Regions from separate parts of the Nocardia jiangsuensis genome, predicted to be linked through region 1. Evidence: riboswitches for the same ligand, from Rfam matches in the RefSeq annotation. Region 1 holds a riboswitch; each other region holds the start of a gene.

Region 1 (7,340 bases):
GACCAGGCTGTTCTTCGGCACCCGGCGCCCCGGCGCGGTCATCCCCGAGTTGCCGAGGAAGGCGCGCTTGCCGACCTTGGCCTCGCCGATGTGCAGCCAGCCGCCGCCCAGCTCGTAGCTGGCGATCATGGTGTCGTCGGCGAGGAAGGCGCCGTCCGCGACGGTGGTGAACTTGGGCAGCAGCAGCACGGTCGACGCCTCGACGCTCTTGCCGATCTTCGCGCCGAGCAGCCGCAGCCAGACCGGGGTGAGCAGGCTGGCGTAGAGCGGGAAGAGGAAGGTGCGCGCGGAGTCGAGCAGCCGCTCGGTGGACCAGGCCTGCCAGCCGACCCGGCTGCGCACCGGGTGGTACCCCTCGGTGAGCCCGATGGCGAGCAGCCGCACCGCGACGATGGTGATCGCCGCGTAGACGCCGAGGCTGAGCAGCACCGCGGGCGGCAGCAGCAGGAAGGCGCGCAGCGCGCCCTGACCGAGCGTGGTGGTGTCGCGGATCATCCAGGCCAGGAAGAGCCCGCCTGCGGCGAGGCCGAGGATCGGCACCGCGGCGAGCCCCATGGAGGTGACGCCGAAGATCGCGACCCAGTGCGGCGCCCGGTCCGGGCGCTGGGCCGGCCAGCGGTGCCTGGCCCTGCCGACCTTGCCCGCGGGCGATCCCGCCCACTCCTGCCCGGCCTTGACCTTTCCGGCCACGGCGGAACCGGCCGCCACCTCGGCGCCGCGGCCGATCTTGCTACCCGGCAGCAATACCGAGCGGGAGCCGACGACGGCGCCCGCGCCGACCACGATCGGGCCGATGTGCACGACGTCGCCGTCGATCCAGTACCCGGCCAGATCCACCTCGGGCTCGACGCTGCAGCCCTCGCCGAGCTCCAGCATGCCGGTGACCGGCGGCAGGCTGTGCAGGTCGACGCCGCGGCCGATCTTCGCGCCGAGCGCGCGGGCGAACGGAACCATCCACGGCGCGCCGGAGAGATTCTCCGCGCCGGAGGCCTCGGAGAGCCGGACCGCGGCCCAGAGCCGCAGGTGCACCGAGCCGCCGCGCGGGTAGCTGCCCGGCCGCAACCCGGCGAGCAGCGTCCGCGCCCCGACTACGCAGAGCGCCATCCGGCCGGGCGGGGAGATGAAGAGCACGAACGCGACCAGCGTCCACCACCAGGAGAGCGCGGGGAGCCACGGCAGCGAGCCGGACCACGCCGCCACATTCCCGACGATGGCGAGCCAGGTGAGCCACTGCAGCCCGGTCAGCGTGGTGAGCGGGACGGTCGCGAGCACCTGGGCGAGCTGAGCCTTCCGCGGGGTCGGGCGGACCGTGCGGTCGACGACGGCGACAGCGGGCGTGCTCTGGTCGAGCAGCTCGGCCATGGCGCCGAGCCGGGGGTGGTCGTAGATATCGGCGACGGCGACCGTCGGGTAGCGCTCACGCAACGCGGTGACCAGCTGCGCGGCCGCGAGCGAGCCGCCGCCCAGGTCGAAGAAGTCGACGTCGGGGCCGGTGATCTCGGCACCGAGGATGGAGTCCCAGATCCCGGCGATCCAGAGCGCGGTGCCGGTGAGCTCGTTCTCCGGGTCGTCCTCGGCGGCGTTCGGCAGTGGCCACGGCAGGGCGTCGCGGTCGACCTTGCCCGAGGTCCTGGTCGGCATGTCGTCGACGATGGCGAGCCGGGGGACGAGCGGCGCGGGCAGCTGCCCGGCCAGCATTGCGCGGGCGGCGCGCAGGTCGTAGTCGGTGTCCGGGCCGGTCAGGTAGCCGATCAGGACCTTGTTGCCCGCCCTGGTGGTGCGGATGGCGGCGGCCGCGCCGGTGACGCCGGGCAGGTGCTGCAGCGCGTTGTCGATCTCGCCGAGCTCGATCCGCCTGCCGCCCAGCTTGATCTGGTCGTCGGCGCGGCCGAGGAAGACCAGGCCTTCGCGGTCGTTGCGGACGAGGTCGCCGCTGCGGTAGGCGCGGTCCCAGCCGAGCGCGGGCAGCGGGGCGTACTTCTCCGCGTCCTTGGCCGGGTCCAGGTAGCGGGCAAGCCCGACCCCGCCGATCACCAGCTCGCCGGTCTCGCCCTCCGGCACCGGCTCGCCATCGACGTTCACCACCACCAGGTCCCAGCCGTCCAGCGGGAGCCCGATGCGCACCGGCGGCTCGCCGGTCAGCCTGGCGGCGCAGGCGACGACGGTGGCCTCGGTGGGGCCGTAGGTGTTCCACACCTCGCGGTCGGTGTCGCGGGCGAGCCGCTCGGCCAGCTCCGGCGGCACCGCCTCGCCGCCGAAGATGAGCATCCGGACGCCGTCCAGCGCCTCCGCGGGCCAGGTCGCGGCCAGCGTCGGGACGGTGGAGACCACGGTGACGCCGCGCCGCATGAGCCACGGGCCCAGGTCGGCACCGGTGCGCACCAGATCACGCGGGGCGGGGACCAGGCAGGCGCCGTTGCGCCAGGCCAGCCACATCTCCTCGCAGGAGGCGTCGAAGGCGACCGAGAGTCCGGCAAGCACCCGGTCGCCGGGGGCGATCGGCTCTTCCTGCAGGAAGAGGTTGTGCTCGGCGTCGACGAAGGCGGCGGCATTGCGGTGCGTCACCGCGACGCCCTTCGGGGTGCCGGTGGAGCCGGAGGTGAAGATGATCCAGGCGTCGTCGTCGGGGGTGGGCAGGTCGGCCCAGCCGCTGTCGTCGGCGGGCGCCTCGGCGGCATCGCGGGTGCCGGGCAGGATGCCGTCGGCGGTGACGATCACCGCCACCTTCGCCTCGCCGAAGACCAGCCGGGCGCGCTCCTCGGGGTCGTCCGCGTCCACCGGGACGTAGGCCGCGCCGCAGTAGAGCACCGCGAGGATGGTGACGTACAGCTCACGATTGCCGGAAGGTAGCCGAATGCCGACCCGGTCGCCGCGCCGCACCCCTGCCGCGGCGAGCCGGTTCATCGCTACCTCGATCTCGACCACGAGTTCCAGGTAGCTGAGCACCGTCTCGCCGTCGTCGATCGCGGCGGCGTCCGGGAATTCCTGCGCGGTAGCGGTGACGATGTCGACGAGCGTGCGCGGCGGCGCGGCGAGCGCGCCGCGGCGCAGCGGGTCGGGGAGCGTGGCCGTGCCGGGCGGCGCCGAACCGGGGGCAGCGGAATCGAGTTCCTCCGGATGGAGCTGTGGTCGGACCATGACGTCCCCACCACCTTTCATCGATGTGCCCACACTTCCCGCTCGTTCTGCCATGTTCGGGTTACCAGCGGGCGAACCCGGCGGCGACCGGTTGTTCACGCTACTCGGCCGGGCGGGCATCTGCGCTGGTCGAGCGGGTGCGTCGCTGTTCATCCGGCGTTCACCCGGCGACTCCTGCCTGGTGGGGTGCGCGCCGCGGGCGGGCTGTGATCTTCGCCGGAGCGGCCCTTGACAACCCGGGCGTGGCTTTGCCAGTCTTTTCGGCAGGTCATGAGTACCAGCGTTCAGCCCCGGCTTGCTGGTCGGCAACCCTCCTCCGCGGCGGGGTGCTCCGGGTGACGACCGGGCCGTCGTCCGACCGGACGCGGCAAGCGCGGACTCGGCACTCCTGATGTTGCGGGTCCCCGAATGTTGGGATGACGTGATGACCGCTGTTCTCGAACCGACCTGTGCCCCGCTCGCGGCGACCTCCGGTGACGACCTCGCCGTCCCGCTGGTGCAGGGCGGCACCGTCGGCTACGCGAACTTCGACTACGCCGCGAGCGCCCCCGCCATCGCCGCGGTGACCGAGCGGGTCTCGACGCTGCTGCCGTACTACGCCAGCGTGCACCGCGGCGCCGGCTACGCCTCCCGGGTCTCCACCGACTGCTACGAGAGCGCGCGCGGCACCGTCGGCGCCTTCTTCGACGCCGCCGAGGACCAGGTCACCGTCTTCACCCGCGGCACGACCGACTCGCTGAACCTGCTGGCCGGCTGCGTGCCGGGCGACACCGTTGTGCTCGACATCGAGCACCACGCCAACTTCCTGCCCTGGCTCGCAGGCGGCCGCCGGGTGGTGACCGCGGCCGACACCGTCGCCGAGACGCTGCGCAGGCTCGTCGCCGAGCTGTGCCGCGAGCCGGCCGCGCTGCTCGCCGTCACCGGTGCCTCCAATGTGACCGGGGAGCTGCTCCCGCTGCGCGAGCTGGCCGAGATCGCGCACCGCTGCGGGGCGCGGCTGCTGGTCGACGCGGCGCAGCTGGCGCCGCACCGGCGGATCTCACTGCGCGACACCGGGATCGACTACCTGGTGTGCTCGGGGCACAAGCTGTACGCGCCGTTCGGGGCCGGGGTGCTGGTCGGGCGGCGGGACTGGCTGGACGCGGCCGAGCCGTACCTGGCCGGGGGCGGTGCCGTCCGCTCCGTCTCGGTGACCGAGACCGAGTGGGCTACGGCGCCGCAGCGGCACGAGGGCGGGTCGCCGAATGTGCTCGGGGCGGCGGCGCTCGCCGCGGCCTGCGCGGCGCTCGCCGCGATTCCCGAGGAGCGGTTCGTCGCGCACGAGCGGGCGCTGACCGCGCGGCTGCGGGACGGGCTGGCCGGGGTGCCTGGCGTTTCGCAGCCGCGGATCTTCACCGACAGCGGGGAGGGGGTGGGGATCGTGGCCTTCACGGTGGCCGGGTTCGCGCCGGGGCACGTCGCGGCGTACCTCTCCGCGGAGCACGGGATCGGGGTGCGCGACGGGCGCTTCTGCGCGCACCCGCTGCTCGAGCGGCTCGGGTTGCCTGCCGCGCTGCGGGCCAGCGTCGGGGTGGGGACGACCGTCGAGCACGTGGACCGGCTGATCTCGGCGCTGCACACGCTGGTGCGCGGTGAGTCGGCCTGGTCCTACGCCGCCGAGGGCGGGGCGTGGAGCCCGGTCCCCGAAACCCGTCCGCTCGGCGCGGACGCCTTCGGCGCCGCGCCCTGCGCCGGATTCTGACCCCTGTATCGGGGCCTCGAGCGGCCGCCTCGACTCGGTTGCGCTTCGAGTCGGATGGCGGGCCGGGGCGGCCGGGCCGGACCATCGCCGTGGTCCGGCCCGGCCGACCACCTCTGCTCGGTGTACGAAGACTCAGCCCAGTTCGGTTGGCTGGTGGTAGCGGCCGTCGTAGTAGAGGAGCGGCGCCGCGGGCGACGCGCCCCGGGTCTCGTCGTGGACGTGGGTGACGAGCCCGGCGACGAAGGTGTGATCCCCGATGTCGAAGCGCTGGTGCACCACCGCGCGCAACCAGAGCGGTGTCTCGTGCAGCACCGGCTCACCGGACTCCAGCTCGGCCCAGAGCGCCGGATCGGCGAACCGCTCCGCTGCGCTGCGCGAGAACCGCTGCGCCAGCTCCCGCTGATGTGCCCCGAGGAAGTGGATCACCACCGACTCGGCGGCGCGCAGCGCGTCCAGGCTGGACGAGGTGTGCGCGATGTTGAACGACACCAGCGGCGGGTCCAGCGAGAGCGAGGCGAACGAGGTGGCGGTGAAGCCGACGGGGCCGTGCGCGGCCCGCAGCGTCACGATGGTGACGCCCGCCGGGTAGTGCCGCATGGAGGCGCGGTACTGCTCGGCGGTGATGCCGTCGGAACTGGGTGCACTCACAGCAACGAACGTACGCGGTTCAGCCCATGTCGACCGGCTGTCCGGCGGTGATCCGCACCAGTTCGGTGAACGAGGTGCGGAACAGCGTGCCCGGATGCCCACCCGCCGCCCACAGCTGCGGATGCGCGGCGAGCGCGGTGTCCACCCAGGTGGAGAGGTTCGCCGGGTGCCCGAGCGGGGCGACCCCGCCCGCGGGCTGCCCGGTGACCTCCCGCGTCAGCGCCTCGGGGGCGGGGGTGAGCGCGCCCTCCAGCCGCGCCGCCGTGCGCGCCAGGTGCACCGGCCGCGCACCGGCGACCAGGAGCAGCACCGGTTCGTCGTCCAGCAGGAAGACCTGGGCCTCGACGATGGCGCCAGGGTCGACGCCGAGGGCGCGGGCGGCGTCCTCGGCGGTATCGATGGGTTCGGGCCGGGTCAGGATCACGCCGTGGTGCCCCCGCGAGATCAGGGTGTCGGAGACCCGGATCGCGCCCGGTGGCAGGCTCGACTTGCGCATGCGACCAGGGTAGGGCCGTACCCCCGGTCCGGGGTCGCGGTTCGGCTGCCGCGCAGTCTCGATGCGGCAGTTGACGATCCGCGCTCAGTACTCGGGGTAGCCGCCCTCGGGGCCGAGCATCCGCTCGATCCGCGCCGAAACGATCTTGGCGAGCGTCGCCACCGTGCGATCGCCGCAGGCCTCGTGCAGCACGGAGTCGAAGGCGCGCTCCCTATCACCGGGGGAGAGCGCCAGCAACTCCAGCTCGACGGCATTGTGCAGGTCGTCGTGGTCGGAGTAGGGCCGCCCCGCGCTGATCCGCGCCGCCCAGGTGACGCAGCAGCAGCACTCGAAGAGCGCGTGCACCGCGCGGCCGTTCGGCATGGTGTTGAAGCGGTCGAGCCCGATTCCCTGATGCATCAGCATGGCGACCTCCGAGGGGCGAGAGGACCATCATCGGCTCCGCTCCGGTGCCCGCACCAGCACCGGAGCCCGGAATTTGCACAAGCTTTACAAGCCGGGGCCGCGCCTCGATACGCTGTACAAATGACTGATTGGCAGGCCTTCACGGTCGAGACGAAGGACCAGGTCGCCCAGGTGACGCTCACCGGGCCGGGCAAGGGCAACGCCATGGGCCCGGATTTCTGGCGCGAACTCCCGGAGATCTTCGACGGCCTCGCCGCCGACGCCGAGGTCCGCGCGATCGTGCTGACCGGCTCCGGCAAGCACTTCTCCTACGGGCTCGACCTGCCCGCGATGGCCGGTTCGTTCGGGCCGCTGCTGGCAGACAAGGCGCTGGCCGCGCCGCGCACCGCCTTCCTGAACGACATCCGCACCATGCAGGCGTCGATCACGGCGGTCGCGAACTGCGTCAAGCCGGTGATCGCCGCGGTCTCCGGCTGGTGCATCGGCGGCGGGCTGGACCTGATCGCCGCCGCGGACATCCGCTACGCCAGCGCCGAGGCCAAGTTCAGCCTCCGCGAGGCCAAGGTGGCGATCGTGGCCGACGTCGGCTCGCTGCAGCGGCTGCCCGCGGTGATCTCCGAGGGGCACCTGCGCGAGCTGGCCTTCACCGGCAAGGACATCGATGCCGCCCGCGCGGAGCGGATCGGCCTGGTCAACGAGGTCTTCGCGGACCAGGCGGCGGTGCTGGACGCGGCGCACGCGCTGGCTCGCGAGATCGCGGCCAACCCGCCGCTGGTGGTGCAGGGCGTCAAGGATGTGCTGAACGAGCGGCTCACCGCCGAGGTCGCGGCCGGGCTGCGCTACGTCTCCGCGTGGAACGCCGCGTTCCTGCCGTCGGGCGATCTGACCGAGGCCATCCAGGCCGTCTTCGAG
Region 2 (7,340 bases), 740 kb from region 1:
CCTCGGACCACAGCCCGACGCCGCGCATGCCCCAGATCATGTGCGAGAGCGAGATCGCGCCGTCCACCATGGCCGCGTCGATGACCTGGCCCTTACCGGAGGTCTGCCGCTCGACCAGCGCGGCCAGGATGCCGAAGACCAGGTACATCGAACCGCCGCCGAAGTCGCCCGCCAGATTCAGCGGCGGCACCGGGCGCTCGCCCTTGCGACCGATGGCGTGCAGCACGCCGGTGATGGAGATGTAGTTGATGTCGTGGCCGGCGCGGTCCGCGAGCGGGCCGTCCTGGCCCCAGCCGGTCATCCGGCCGTAGACGACGCGCGGGTTGCGCTCGAGCACGGCGTCCGGGCCGAGGCCCATGCGCTCGGTGACCCCGGGGCGGAAGCCCTCGATCAGCACGTCGGCCTTCTCGACCAGGTCGAGCACCTTCGCGATGTCGGCCGGGTCCTTGAGGTTGGCCTCCACGATCGTGCGGCCGCGCCACTGCGGGCGCTCCATGTGCCCGGGCAGCTGATGGGGGCGCTGCACGCGCACCACGTCGGCGCCGAGGTCGGCGAGCAGCAGTGCCGCGTGCGGGCCGGGGCCGATCCCGGCCAGTTCGATCACCTTGATGCCCGCGAGCGGGCCCTGCTTGCCGGTGGTTTCTGTGCTCACGCCCTACCTCGGTTCGTCGTCGCAGCCGTTCGTATTGACAGTATGACAACAAGGGGTTGCGGGTCTATGCGCCCCTGCCGGGTGGTGCGATCAGACCTTCCGGACCAGCACGGTGGGTGGCAGCAGTCGCTCCAGATCGTCGACGTCGGAGGTGAAGACGGTGACGAACCCCGGCTGTTTCATAGCGACCACCGCCAGCACGGCGTCGATCGCGTATTTGTGCCCGTGCAGCCCGGCGGCGGTGAGCAGTTCGCGGGCCGCCCGCGCCTCGTCCTTGCCGATCGTGGCGACCCGCATCCTGGAGACCACCCAGTTCCATCGCGCAGCGGGGGTCCGGGGATCGTGCGCCTCGATGAGCGTCATCGGGGAGGTGATCACGTCGACGTGGCCGTCGCGCGCATTGGCCAGGCGGGCCAGCATGGTGCGGTCGCCGCGGACGGCCAGCGCCAGTGCCTCGCTGTCGAGGACGAAGGTCTGCGGTATCGGCTGGGGTCGGCGGGTGGGTGTCACGCGGCGCCCTGGCCGCCCTGGGCCGCCCGGCGACGGATGTGCTCGGCGTGCAGGTCGTCGAGTTCCCGGTCGGCTGTCGCGGCCTCCTCGGCGGTGACGGCTCCGTGCTCCTGCTCTAGCCAGTCCGCCAACTCGCCGATGAGGTCGCGATCCCGTTGCGCTCGAACCGCCTCGGTGATGTACGCCGACAGGCCGCGTTCGGCGATCTCCGCGCGGACCTCGTCCAGGAGCTCCTCCGGGATGGTGACCGTGATCTTCTTTGTCGCCATACTTCTCACCATACTCCGGTAGGAGCTGCACTCGACCCGGACATCGGCGACAATGCCCCCGTGAGCGTATGGGGCGAGGTCCTTGTCGGACTGGTGATCCTGGTCGGACTCGTCGGCATCATCGTGCCGATCATGCCGGGTGTGATCCTGATCTTCGGAGCGATCGCCGTCTGGGCGTTCCTCACCGGAGGGGCGACGGCGTGGACGGTTCTGGCGATAGCGACTGTGCTGCTGGTGATCTCGGGCGTGGTGAAGTACACGTGGCCGGGGAAGAACATCAAGGCGGCGGGGGTGCCGAACCGGACGCTGCTGATCGGGGCGGTGCTCGGGATCGTCGGGTTCTTCGTGGTGCCGGTGATCGGGCTGGTGCTCGGGTTCGTGCTGGGGGTGTACCTGTCGGAGGTGCAGCGGCTGCCCGACGAGCAGCAGGCGCGCAGGTCGACGGGGCACGCGTTGAAGGGCGTCGGGCTGTCGATTCTGATCGAGCTGTTCGGGGCGCTGCTTGCCACCGGGGTGTGGCTGATCGGGGCGTTCGTGGCCTGAGCGAGCTACCTCGATCGGCCATCGGGGGGCCGAGCCTGCTACTCGATGACCGGTAGAGGAAGCGTGGCGTTGGGGTCGAGCCGGGGGAGCTGGTCGCGGCGCAGGGGGAGGGTCGGCGGATCCTCGGGAACGGGCTGCCAGCGGCCGGGGCGGGGGTCGGAGCCGGCGGGGCGGCGGCGGGCGGGGAGTTTGTAGAAGGCGCGGGCGTTGTCTTCCAGGACGGCGTGCATGTCGGTGCCGACGACGTCGCAGAGCAGGTCGACGTCGGAGTCGCGGAAGGGGCGGCCCGCGCGGGTGCCGGGCAGGTCGGTGCCGAACATGAGTGCGCTGGGGTTGACGGCGTGGATGCGGCGCAGGGTGTCGGGGACGCGCATCTGGACGCGGCCGAAGCCGGTGGCCTTCACGCGGGCGCCGCGGTCGACCAGGTCGAGGAGGTACGGCACGGCTTCGGCGGACATGCCGAGGTGGTCGACGGAGAGCGCGGGCAGCTTGGTGACGACGGGTTGCAGCGAGGCCAGCATCTGACCGTCGATATACAGCTCGACGTGCCAGCCCGCGATGTCGTGGGCCCGCACCGCCTGCTGGGTGAGCTGGGTGATGTCGCCCGCCGCGCGCTTCAGATTGAAGCGCAGCGCGCGCACGCCGATCTTGTTCAGCTGCTGGATCTCCTCGTCGGAGGCGTCGAGGTCCAGCCGGGTCACCCCGACCCACCCTGCGCCGAGCTCGGCGAGCGCGGCTTTCAGGTAGCTCTGGTCGGTCCCCTGGAAGGAGCCGCTGACCACGGCGCCGCCGCTGATGTCGAAGCGCGCCATGCGCTTTCGATAGTCGGCGACGGTGTAGGAGGAGGGCAGGTGTCCCTCGTTCTCGGCCAGCGGGAACCGCGGGTCGAAGATGTGGACGTGGGCATCGAACACGTGTACAGAATGCCTCGAGGTGGGCGCGGCTGTCGCCTGCCGGACTCCTGCGTTCCGGCAGGCGTCGCGCCCGGCCGCGGGCTAGACCTTGTTCGGCTCGCTGGCGCGCAGCATGTCCTCGCGCTCCACGACCTTGACCCGCTCGCGGCCCTCCGGCTCGCCCAGCGAGCGCTCGTGCGCGTCCAGGCGGTACCAGCCCTGCCAGGTGGTATAGGGCACGCCCTTGCCCTCGAGGAACTCGACAACGGCCGCCGGGTCGGGGTTCTCGGCGCGCGGGAAGTTCTTGCTGTCGTCGAGCAGGCAGGCGACGGTCTCGTTGGCGTCGCCCTTGGTGTGGCCGATCAGGCCGACCGGGCCGCGCTTGATCCAGCCGGTCACGTAGGTGCCGGGCAGGTAGCGGGCCGGGCCGTCGGCGTTCTCGTCGATCAGGACGCGGCCCGCCTCGTTCGGCACGGTGCCGGCCTGGTCGTCGAAGGGCAGCTGGGTGACGTTCTGCGACAGGTAGCCGACTGCGCGATACACGGCCTGCACCTCCCAGTCGCGGTACTCGCCGGTGCCCTTGACGTTGCCGGTGCCGTCCAGCTGGGTGCGCTCGGTGCGCAGCCCGACGACCTTGCCGTCGGCGTCGCCGACCACCTCGGTCGGCGCCTCGAAGAAGTGCAGGAAGAGCTTGTGCGGGCGGTCGCCCTGGTCGCGGATGGCCCACTGCTCCAGCGTGTTGGCGACCATGTCGACCTGCTTGGAGTGCCTGCGCGCGGCCTCGGAGCCCTCGTCGTAGTCGATGTCCTGCGGATCGACGATGACCTCGATGGTCGGCGAATGGTCCAGCTCGCGCAGCTCCAGCGGGGTGAACTTGGCCTGCGCGGGGCCGCGGCGGCCGAAGACGTGCACCTCGACGGCCTTGTTCTGCTTGAGGCCCGCGTAGACGTTCGGCGGGATCTCGGTCGGCAGCAGCTCGTCGCCGGTCTTGGCGAGCACGCGGGCGATGTCCAGCGCGACGTTGCCGACGCCGAGCACCGCGACCTTCTCCGCCTCCAGCGGCCAGCTGCGCGGAACGTCCGGGTGGCCGTCGTACCAGGAGACGAAGTCGGCGGCGCCGTAGGAGCCGTCCAGCTCGATGCCGGGGATGGTGAGCGCGCGGTCGGCGTTGGCGCCGGTGGAGAAGATCACGGCGTCGTAGAAGCGGCGCAGATCGTCCAGGGTGATGTCGGTGCCGTAGTCGATGTTGCCGAGCAGCCGCACCTGCTCCTTGTCCAGCACCTTGTGCAGCGCGGTGATGATGCCCTTGATCCGCGGGTGGTCCGGCGCGACGCCGTAGCGGATCAGGCCGAACGGCGCCGGCATCCGCTCGTAGAGGTCGATGGAGACGTCCGTGTCGGACTTCATCAGCGCGTCGGCGGCGTAGATCCCGGCCGGGCCTGCACCCACGATCGCAATGCGGAGCGGCCGGGCCGCCTCACTCTGTTCGGTCATGTTCACGCGCACCTTCGGTCGATACGTTCATCTGGCGTCTACTTAGCCCAGGCTAACCTGAGATCGGTCCGGAACCGCGCTCCCATTCTCCCCGGAGCAACGGACGGCGGCTCCGGCACGAGTCGCAAGCAGCCATTCTATCGGCCCTGCTCCGCGCGGCCCGCGACCCGGGTACGCAGCGCGTATCCTGCCGGGGCCGGTGCGCCGACGGCCCAGGTCATCGGTGATCATCGGGGGATGAGCGAGCAGCAGCCCGGTGGCGACGAGCCGGAAGTCCGATCGATCGTGCCGTTCGTGGCGGCGGGGGTGCTCGTGGTGCTGGTCCTGGTGGGAATCGTGATCGCCGGGGTGCTCTCGCCCGCTGAGAAAAATGTCACAGAGGCGGACAAGCTGGCGGCGGCGGTGCGCAACTACGCCGACGCCCGCGGCCGCAGCGATCTGGTGCCCCCGCCCGGCACCGCCTGCCCCGGCTTCGACGAGGCCGCCTCCCCGCTCGCCGAGCAGCTGGGCGGGCCGGAAACCAGCACCGATATCGAGGTCGCCGAGTTGGTGAACCCGGTGGTCGACGGCGAGCGCGGCCGGATCACGGTGACCACGCGGGTGGACGGCCGCACGGCCACCGTCACCTGGAACCTGGCGAAGGAAGGCGACCGCTGGCTGGTCTGCGGATGACGCGCCCGGACGCGGGAGAACTCGTGTTGACAGCACCCGCTTTCCCGGGGCAATCTCGGATCGCAAGGTCATGAGAACCAGCGTCAAGCCCCGGCTCGGCTGGTCGGCAACCCTCCTCCGCGGCGGGGTGCTCCGGGTGACGACCTGGCCGTATGTGGCGTTCCCGTGCGGCAAGCGTGGATCACAGGAGGTTCGACATGAGTTATGCCGGTGACATCACCCCGAAGCAGGCGTGGGAGTTGCTGCGCGACAATCCGTCCGCGGTGCTGGTCGACGTGCGCACCGAGGCCGAGTGGCGCTGGGTCGGGGTCCCGGACACCACCGAGGTGGACCGGCCGACCGCGCTGATCGAGTGGGTGGACGGCACCGGCACACCGAACCCGGCCTTCCTCGAGCAACTGAACCAGGCCTTGGCCGGGCGCGATCCGGCGGCCCCGGTCGTGTTCCTGTGTCGCTCCGGCCAGCGCTCGGCGCACGCCGCCAGCCTGGCGACCGGCGCCGGAATCGCCCCCTCCTACAACGTGATCGACGGCTTCGAGGGCCCGCTGGACGGCGACGGCCGCCGCGGCATCGCGGGCTGGCGCGCCGACGGCCTGCCCTGGCGGCAGTCGTGATCACCGGCGGCTCCTTCGAGCGGCCGCTGCCGGAGAACGTCGGCCCGGCCACGCTCGGCGTGCGCGGCGGGCTGCGCCGCTCGGGGTTCGAGGAGACCTCCGAGGCGCTCTACCTCACCTCCGGCTTCGTCTACGAGAGCGCCGAGGCGGCCGAGGCCGCCTTCACCGGCGACGTCGAGCACTTCGTCTACTCCCGCTACGGCAACCCGACGGTCGCCGTCTTCGAGGAGCGGATGCGGCTGATCGACGGCGCGGAGGCGTGTTTCGCCACCGCGAGCGGCATGGCGGCGGTCTTCACCGCGCTCGGCGCGCTGCTGAAGGCGGGCGACCGGTTGGTCGCCGCGCGCAGCCTCTTCGGCTCCTGCTTCGTGGTGGCCAACGAGATCCTGCCGCGCTGGGGCGTGCGGACGGTCTTCGTCGACGGCGAGGATCTGGACCAGTGGGAGCAGGCGCTCTCGGTGCCGACCCAGGCGGTCTTCTTCGAGACCCCGGCCAACCCCATGCAGAACCTGGTCGACGTGCGGCGGGTCAGCGAGCTCGCGCACGCGGCGGGCGCGAAGGTGGTGCTGGACAATGTCTTCGCCACCCCGCTGCTACAGCGCAGCCTGGAGCTCGGCGCCGACGTGGTGGTCTACTCCGGCACCAAGCACATCGACGGCCAGGGCCGGGTGCTCGGCGGCGCCATCCTCGGCGACCGGGAGTACATCGACGGCCCGGTGAAGACGCTCATGCGGCACACCGGCCCCGCGCTCAGCCCGTTCAACGCGTGGACCCTGCTCAAGGGGCTGGAGACCATGCCGCTGCGTGTGAAGCACTCCACCGAGTCGGCGCTCAAGGTCGCCCGCTTCCTGGAGGGTCACCCGGCGGTCGGCTGGGTGCGCTACCCGTTCCTGGAGACGCACCCGCAGCACGATCTCGCCACCGCGCAGATGAGCGGCGGCGGCACCGTGGTCACCTTCGAGCTCGCCGCCGGCGACGGTGAGGGCAAGAAGCGCGCCTTCGAGGTGCTGAACCGGCTGCGGGTGGTCGACATCTCGAACAACCTCGGCGACGCCAAGACGCTGATCACGCACCCGGCCACCACCACGCACCGGGCCATGGGCGCGGAGGGGCGGGCCGGGATCGGGCTCACCGACGGCGTCGTCCGCATCTCGGTCGGCCTGGAGGACGTCGAGGACCTGATCGCGGACCTGGACCACGCGCTGGGCTGAGCCATTGACAGCATCCTGTCAGATTTGACAGTATGCTGTCATGACTTCGGAACCTCGCATCGTGTACACGGCGGTCTACGACACCCTGGCCGACTGGGAGGTCGGGGCCGCCATCGCCTACCTCAACAACCCCGAGCTGCAGCGCGAGCCGGGCTCGCTCGCGGTGCGCACGGTCGGCCGCGACACCGAGCCGGTGACCACCGGCGGCGGCATGCGCGTCCTGCCCGACGTCGACCTGGCCGAGGTCGACCTCGACCGGGCGGCGGCGCTCATCCTGCCGGGGGCGAACCTCTGGGATCAGGGCGACGAGCTGGCGGGCTTCGCCGGGCTGGCCCGCGGCTTCCTCGACGCAGGACGCCCGGTCGCCGCCATCTGCGGCGCCACCTTCGGGCTCGCCAAGGCCGGGCTGCTCGACACCAGGGCGCACACCAGCAACGACCCCGGCTACCTCGCGGCCAGCGGCTACGCGGGCAGCGCGCACT
Region 3 (7,340 bases), on a different contig from region 1:
CTCGCCCCAGCGCTGCACGGCCAGCCGCACATCCGGGACGACAGCGCCGTTCTCCAGCTTGACGTCGCCCACCGCGATCACGCCGGACGTGCCGTCCGGTGGTGGCAGCAGGGCGGTGCCCGCTTCGATACCCACGGTCACGACGCCGCGTCGAAGCCCGCGCGCAGGTCGGCCAGGATGTCCTGCAGCCCCTCGATGCCGACGGCGAGCCGGACCAGCCCCGGCGTGACGCCGGAGCTCGCCTGCTCGTCCGGGGTGAGCTGGGAGTGCGTGGTGGAGGCCGGGTGGATCACCAGCGAGCGCACGTCGCCGATATTGGCGACATGGCTGTGCAGCGTCAGCGCGTCGACGAACTTCTTGCCCGCCTCGACGCCGCCCTTCAGCTCGAAGGCGATCACCGCGCCCGCGCCCTTCGGCGTCAGCTGCCTGCCGCGCTCGTACCAGGGCGAGGTGGGCAGCCCGGCGTAGGCGACCGAGGTCACCGCCGGGTGCGTGGCGAGGAACTCGGCGACCGCCTGCGCGTTCTGCACGTGCCGCTCCATGCGCAGGCTCAGCGTCTCGATGCCCTGGCTGATCAGGAAGGCGTTGAACGGCGAGACCGCGGAGCCGAGGTCGCGCAGCAGCTGCACCCGTGCCTTGAGCGCGAAGGCGGGCGCGCCGAGCTCGGCGAAGACTGCTCCGTGGTAGCTGGGGTCCGGGGTGGTGAAGCCGGGGAAGCGGTCCTCGCCGGATTCGGTCGTGCCGGTCCAGTCGAAGGTGCCGCCGTCGACGATCGCCCCGGCGATGGCGGCGCCGTGGCCGCCCAGGTACTTGGTGGCCGAGTGCACCACGATGTCGGCGCCGTGCTCCAGCGGCCGCAGCAGGTAGGGCGTGGCCACCGTGTTGTCGACGATAAGCGGGACGCCCGCGTCGTGCGCGACGGCGGAGATGCCGGGCAGGTCGAGGATGGCGCTGCTCGGGTTGGCGATGGTCTCGCCGTAGAACGCCTTGGTGTTCGGCCGGACGGCGCCGCGCCACTGCTCCAGGTCGTCCGGGTCGTCCACGAAGGAGACGGTGATGCCGAGCTTGGGCAGGGTGTAGTGGAAGAGGTTGTAGGTGCCGCCGTAGAGGTGCGGGCTGGAGACGATGTGGTCGCCCGCGTTGGCCAGGTTCAGGATGGCGAAGGTCTCGGCCGCCTGGCCGGAGGCGACGACCAGCGCCGCGACGCCACCCTCGAGGGCCGCGATCCGCTGCTCCACCACGTCCTGGGTGGGGTTCATGATCCGGGTGTAGATGTTGCCCGGCTCGGCGAGGCCGAAGAGCGCAGCGGCGTGCGCGGTGTCCCGGAAGGTGTAGGACGTGGTCTGGTAGATCGGCAGGGCACGGGCGTTGGTGCTGCCGTCGGGGGTCTGCCCCGCGTGCACCTGCTTGGTCTCGAAGGACCAGTTCGCGGTGGGGTCGGTCGTCTCGGTCACGTGTTACCTCCAGAAAGCGCGCTTGCTCCCGGCCGTCGGGAGCCGGGTCATCACCCGGAGCACCCCGCCGCTGCTGGAGGGTTGCCGGCCAGCAAGCCGGGGCTTCGCGCTGGCACTCATGACCTGTTCGACATCGTAACCGGACCGAGGTCTGCCGATCGAACCCGAGTGCGGGGCTATCCACAGGTGAGCGTTGTGAATGCGATCACAGGGGGTTCACGGGCGCTCTGGGCGGGTGGGTGCTGCGCCGCCCGTGGCTCTCGTCGTAGGCTCGAACGGTGAGCAAGGGGCGTGTCCTCGGTCACGCCGGACCTACTCGCGAGTAACGAGCCAGGGTCGCCGCAAGGGTGACCCTCGTCGTTCCCTGCGAGGTCGGGCAGCAGTACGCTTGTCTTGTTTGCACCACAGGGTCTCGCCGACCAAGCGGGACATCGATGTTGTCTGTTGGACAGCTGGGGTCCGCTCACAAGCGTGTTCGCCTGGCCGTGCAATGAGGGCACACACCCTAGGAGGACACGAAGATCCATGTCCAAGATCAAGGTTGAAGGCACCGTCGTAGAGCTCGACGGCGACGAGATGACGCGGATCATCTGGCAGTTCATCAAGGACAAGCTGGTCCACCCGTACCTCGATGTGAACCTCGAGTACTACGACCTCGGCATCGAGTACCGCGACAAGACCGACGACCAGGTCACCGTGGACGCCGCCGAGGCGATCAAGCGCCACGGCGTCGGGGTCAAGTGCGCCACGATCACCCCGGACGAGGCGCGGGTCGAGGAATTCGGGCTGAAGAAGATGTGGCGGTCGCCGAACGGCACCATCCGCAACATCCTCGGCGGCACGATCTTCCGCGCGCCGATCATCATCTCCAACGTCCCGCGGCTGGTGCCGGGCTGGACCAAGCCGATCATCATCGGCCGCCACGCCTTCGGTGACCAGTACCGCGCCACCGACTTCAAGGTGTTCGAGGCGGGCACCGTCACCCTCACCTTCACCCCGGAGGACGGCAGCGAGCCGATCGTGCACGAGGTCGTGAAGATGCCGGAGGCCGGCGGCGTCGTCATGGGCATGTACAACTTCAAGAAGTCCATCGAGGACTTCGCGCGGGCCTCGTTCAACTACGGCCTGCAGCAGAACTACCCGGTCTACATGTCGACCAAGAACACCATCCTCAAGGCCTACGACGGCATGTTCAAGGACACCTTCCAGGAGGTGTTCGACGCCGAGTTCAAGAGCCAGTTCGACGCCGCCGGGCTCACCTACGAGCACCGGCTGATCGACGACATGGTCGCCTCCTCCATGAAGTGGGAGGGCGGCTACGTCTGGGCCTGCAAGAACTACGACGGCGACGTGCAGTCCGACACCGTCGCGCAGGGCTTCGGATCGCTCGGCCTGATGACCTCGGTGCTGCTCACCCCGGACGGCCAGACCTGTGAGGCCGAGGCCGCGCACGGCACCGTGACCAGGCACTTCCGCCAGCACCAGCAGGGCAAGCCGACCTCGACCAACCCGATCGCGTCGATCTTCGCCTGGACCCGCGGGCTCGAGCACCGCGGCAAGCTGGACAACACCCCCGAGGTGATCGGCTTCGCGCAGACGCTCGAGGACGTCGTCATCAAGACGGTCGAGGGTGGTCAGATGACCAAGGATCTGGCCGCGCTGGTCGGCGGGGACCAGGGGTACCTGAGCACCGAGGAGTTCCTCGGCGCGCTCGACGTCAACCTGGCGCGCGCGCTGCGCTGATCTCGCTCGCGCAGGCCCCCGTTCCGCTGCTCGCGGAGCGGGGGTTTTGCGATTGACAAGGCCCCGCGTCGGCACAAGAGTGGTCAGCAGAGGGATATGGGGGCCGGCGATGCGGGGAGGGTTCTACAACCATGTGGACGATCCTGACGAATTCTGGGACGACGAGCCGATCACGCGGCGGGCCGCTCCGCCCGTCGCAGCGGTGGCGGCCGAGCCGCCGCCACTGACGGAGCCCGCCCCGTCCACCGTCGCTTCGCCGCGCGTCTCCATGGCGATCGACGGGGGATGTCTCCCTATCGGAATTTCGACGAGCCCGGGGTGGCGACCCGGGCCGGGGGTGGCCGGTGAACTCATGGCGGCGTACCGGGCAGCCGTGGCTGAGCGCCTCGAGCAGCTGTGTGGCAGCGGCAGCTGGCCAACCGAGCGACAAATCTCGGATGCGGCTGTTCCCGATCTCCGGACCATGCTGACGGTGCTGCTGGAGACCCGCACCTGGGACGAGTACAGCAGGCTCTCCAGCGAGCTGATCGGCAACGGGCGGGTTCCATGCGGCGGGCCGGGCCGTCGTGCACGGGGAGCACGCCGTCACCATGATCGCCGACCGGACGTACATCCGCTCGATCGCGGTGCGCGGGGAATGGGCCGCGACGGCCCATCCCGACGAGGTCTGCGACGAGATTCTCGGCTGCGCGGACAGGATCCGCTCGGTACGCCCGCGGCTCGGCGCGCGCGGGGACTATTCACGCTGGACGGACACCGAGCTCGAACACGAACTCGATCTGCACCGGCTCCGACTACTCGATTCCGAGGTGCACCGTGACCGATGAAGTGGGCGTGAGCATCGCCGCGATGCGCTTGGCCGTTCGGAGCTGGCAGGAAGCCGCCGTCAGCGTCGGCGAGGGTGTCGGTACGACATCGAAACTCGAGATCGCGGCGACGCACGCCGGAACATTCGCGGAGGCCCTCGGCAAATACCAACCGGCACCCGGGTACTTCCGTGACCGGCTGAGCGAAGGCGTCACGGTCCTCGAGGACATCGCGGAAGTCCTGAACGCGGCCTGCAACGCCCATGAGGCCGAGGAGCGGGCGAGCACGGGCCAGCTGACGAAGCTGGAGAGCGAGATATGAGCGGCGACCGGGCGAGCCTCATCGACAAGATCTCGTACATCAGGGAGAAGAAGGATCGAATCGGCGATCTCCCGGCGAAGGTGGACGACTATGCCGGGGTTCTCGTGTCGCACGTCCGGGCCAGCGGTTACGGAAGCGCTGTCGTGAACCCGCTCGGGGCGCTGAGCGTCGAGGACGCGGTCGACGAGATCTGGCGGGAACGAGACAAAGCGAACAGCGCCATCCGGGAGACCTGGGCGAAGCTGGACCAGCTCGATCCCGATCTCGAAGTGCCGGTGCGGTTCATCGATGTCGCGAACGAGTGGCGCGGGCTCAGGAACACCCTCATCGAAGTCGGGAACAACTTCAACGACACCAATCTCGCCAGCGAATGGCAGGGTGCCGCAGCGACCAGGTACGCGGAACTGCGGGTGCGACAGAAGGACGCCTTCGATTTCCTGCCCCTGGAGTTCGACAAGATCGCGCAGAGCCTGGAGACGATCGCGTCCTCGGAGCTGACGCTGTACGGCGAGCTCGCGGTCAAGGCGCAGGAGCTCATCACCAAGGTGGAGGAAGTCACCGTCGACTATATCGACGCGCTGCTCGACGTCTTCTCGCTCAGTGGTGCGGTCGCGCAGATCAAGGCGCTCACCTCGGCGGTCGAGGCCGCCAATTCCTTTATTCTCGGTGTCGTTCGCGGGATGGCAGAGGCCGCCAAGAACAACATGATCGAGGGGAACAAGATCGCCGAGTCCATCGATGTTCAAAAGGGATTGCCGGACAACAGGTGGCCCAGCGCGGTGAAGTCTTCCTATGGAGCCGGAATCGAGGGGATCCGCGCGGCGATCGGGGACGGGTCGACGCGGGACGGGGACAAATCGGACTGGAGTGTGGCGCGATGAGGCACGGGCTGCCGATTCTCGTCGGTGTAGCTCTGCTGGCGGGGGTGACGGGATGTACCGATCCGCCGCCGGAGCCGACCCCGGTGCCGACCCCGGTGCGGGACGCGATGACACACGGGGAGCTGTGTGATGCGGTGGCCGGCTTCTTCGCGGACGAGCTGAGGGCCGTCGCTGTGCAAGCCGATCCGAATGTTTCCGCGGACCTGGAGGTCGGCCCCGGCACGATCTGCGAGATCAGGCAGGACGGTGGTCGGATCGGCTACTACTCGGCGCGGAGCGCGCCGGACGAGCCGGATCCGACCGACCGGGTCCGCGGATTCGTCCGGGAGCCCGCGCTGGGTGACGCGGTCTGGGTCTACGACCTGCGGGCGGCCCCGGAGGACCCCTCGACCAAGGTCCGCTTCGCCACCCGGGTCGAGGAGTGGAACGCCACCCTCGAGGTCGTGGACACCGAGACGCGGACGGCAGACGGCGGGCTGCGGCTGAGCGACGGCGACAAGGTTGCGGCAGTTCGCTTCCTGCGGGAGCTGACCGCCGAACTCACCGGCTGACTCCGGTCCCGTCCCTGGGAGGCGGGACGGGAGGGTGGTCAGTCCACGGCGGCCGGGTGTAGTGCGGCGACCGCGCGGCTGAAGCTCGCGGTGCCGTGCCCGGCCGCCTCCTGCTCCTCGAAGATCCGCAGCAGCGGATCGAGGAGGCCGGTGCGGACGCCCGCGCCCGTGGCGGTGGCCTGGATGTCGGCGAGCCCGCTGCGGTTCACCGCCAGGTCGGAGAAGCTGACCGGGTACTCGCCGGAGTCGATCTCGTCGGCCAGCATCGGGAGCAGGTCGAGCACCGAGCGCAGCCAGGGCAGCAGCAGGTCGTCGGTGAAGGGGCGGGCCGAGCCGCCGACCATGGCCGTGGCCTGGAAGAAGCCGGCGAACAGGCCGTACATGCCGCCGAGCACCGCCATGTCGCGCAGTGCGGCGGCGCCGGGGTCGGTGCCGAGGTAGCGGGCGGTGCCCCAGGCGGCGAGCACGTCGGCGTACTCGGCGCGGGCGGATTCGGAGCCGCTGTGCAGCAGCACGCTCTCCGGGGTGCCGAGCGTCTGCGGCACCGCGAGCATGGCGCCGTCCAGGAAGCGGGCGCCGTGTGGCTCCAGCGCGGCGGCGAGGTCGCGGGCCTGGTCCGGGCGGCCGGTGGCGACGTTCAGAACGGTGCGGCCGCGCAGTGCGGGGCCGAGCGGGAGCAGCGTCTCGGCCGCCGTGGTGGTGCTCGCCGAGACGGAGACGATCAGCGGGCTCGCCGCGACCGCGTCCGCGAGTTCCGTGGCGACGGTGGCGCCGGTGAGGTCCGCGCCACGGCCCGGCGTGCGGTTCCAGACGGTGACGGGGTGGCCGGTGCGCAGCAACAGGGCGGCGATGGCAGCGCCCATCCGGCCGAGGCCGAGCACCGTGACGGGGGTGGAGGTCATCGGAGTTCCCTTCGGAAGTAGTCGGGGTGGGCGCCCGGCATCCAGTCTTCGTGCGGCGAGGCGGCGACGACAGTGGCAGGACAGACCGCTGACGAACGATTCCCGCCATACCCTGAACGGCATGCGGAACCGCACCGTCGCTCTCGCGCTCGCTCCCGGCGCGCTGCACCCCTGGGACCTCTACGAGCTGGGCGTGGTCGCCGCCGTCTTCGGCACCCCGCAGCCCGACCTCGCCGATCCCTGGTACGACCTCCGGGTCTGCGCGATCGGCGGGGCCGGGGCGGAGCAGCCCATCGGGTTCGGCACGGTCATCCGGCCGGAGTACGGGCCGGAGGGGTTGGTCGGCGTGGACACGGTGATCGTGCCGTCGGTCTCGCACGAGTGTGTCGGTGCTGAGCGGCCGGTGCCGGAGGAGCTGGTGCGCGCGCTGGCCGCCGCGCACGCGCGGGGAGCCAGGATGGTCGCGCTCTGCGACGGCGTCTTCGCGCTGGCGGCGGCGGGGGTGCTCGACGACCGCCGGGTGACGGTGCACTGGGAGCACGCCGAGCTGCTTGCGCGCAGGCACCCCCTGGTCCGGGTGGACGATTCGGTGCTCTACGTGGACGACGGCGATGTGCTCACCAGCGCCGGGATGACCGCCGCGGTCGATGTCTGCCTGCACCTCGTGCGCCGCGACCTGGG

What was found. A riboswitch is a leader RNA that binds a small molecule or an ion and turns the genes downstream of it on or off. The one in region 1 is predicted to bind S-adenosylmethionine.
Region 2: another riboswitch for S-adenosylmethionine. It lies ahead of ACFO0B_RS15475 (rhodanese-like domain-containing protein); the one in region 1 lies ahead of ACFO0B_RS18970 (aminotransferase class V-fold PLP-dependent enzyme).
Region 3: another riboswitch for S-adenosylmethionine. It lies ahead of ACFO0B_RS21960 (bifunctional o-acetylhomoserine/o-acetylserine sulfhydrylase); the one in region 1 lies ahead of ACFO0B_RS18970 (aminotransferase class V-fold PLP-dependent enzyme).

The regions. Positions count from the first base shown of each region.
Region 1 covers NZ_JBHSAX010000014.1:994,862-1,002,201, forward strand. The annotation lists gene ACFO0B_RS18965 (Pls/PosA family non-ribosomal peptide synthetase) at 1-3,159, opposite strand, end outside; SAM riboswitch class IV at 3,405-3,518, shown strand; gene ACFO0B_RS18970 (aminotransferase class V-fold PLP-dependent enzyme) at 3,563-4,879, shown strand; gene ACFO0B_RS18975 (flavin reductase family protein) at 5,012-5,476, opposite strand; gene ACFO0B_RS18980 (YbaK/EbsC family protein) at 5,547-6,023, opposite strand; gene ACFO0B_RS18985 (2-oxo-4-hydroxy-4-carboxy-5-ureidoimidazoline decarboxylase) at 6,108-6,428, opposite strand; gene ACFO0B_RS18990 (crotonase/enoyl-CoA hydratase family protein) at 6,549-7,340, shown strand, end outside.
Region 2 covers NZ_JBHSAX010000014.1:253,816-261,155, reverse strand. The annotation lists gene ACFO0B_RS15510 (CaiB/BaiF CoA transferase family protein) at 1-652, opposite strand, end outside; gene ACFO0B_RS15505 (DNA-binding protein) at 743-1,162, opposite strand; gene ACFO0B_RS15500 (hypothetical protein) at 1,159-1,431, opposite strand; gene ACFO0B_RS15495 (DUF456 domain-containing protein) at 1,492-1,974, shown strand; gene ACFO0B_RS15490 (amidohydrolase family protein) at 2,013-2,888, opposite strand; gene ACFO0B_RS15485 (FAD-dependent oxidoreductase) at 2,970-4,361, opposite strand; gene ACFO0B_RS15480 (Rv0361 family membrane protein) at 4,599-5,033, shown strand; SAM riboswitch class IV at 5,100-5,216, shown strand; gene ACFO0B_RS15475 (rhodanese-like domain-containing protein) at 5,231-5,647, shown strand; gene ACFO0B_RS15470 (O-succinylhomoserine sulfhydrylase) at 5,644-6,858, shown strand; gene ACFO0B_RS15465 (DJ-1/PfpI family protein) at 6,899-7,340, shown strand, end outside.
Region 3 covers NZ_JBHSAX010000017.1:626,267-633,606, forward strand. The annotation lists gene metX (homoserine O-acetyltransferase MetX) at 1-141, opposite strand, end outside; gene ACFO0B_RS21960 (bifunctional o-acetylhomoserine/o-acetylserine sulfhydrylase) at 138-1,454, opposite strand; SAM riboswitch class IV at 1,468-1,578, opposite strand; gene ACFO0B_RS21965 (NADP-dependent isocitrate dehydrogenase) at 1,980-3,197, shown strand; gene ACFO0B_RS21970 (hypothetical protein) at 3,764-4,024, shown strand; gene ACFO0B_RS21975 (hypothetical protein) at 4,014-4,325, shown strand; gene ACFO0B_RS21980 (hypothetical protein) at 4,322-5,206, shown strand; gene ACFO0B_RS21985 (hypothetical protein) at 5,203-5,757, shown strand; gene ACFO0B_RS21990 (NAD(P)-dependent oxidoreductase) at 5,796-6,659, opposite strand; gene ACFO0B_RS21995 (helix-turn-helix domain-containing protein) at 6,781-7,340, shown strand, end outside.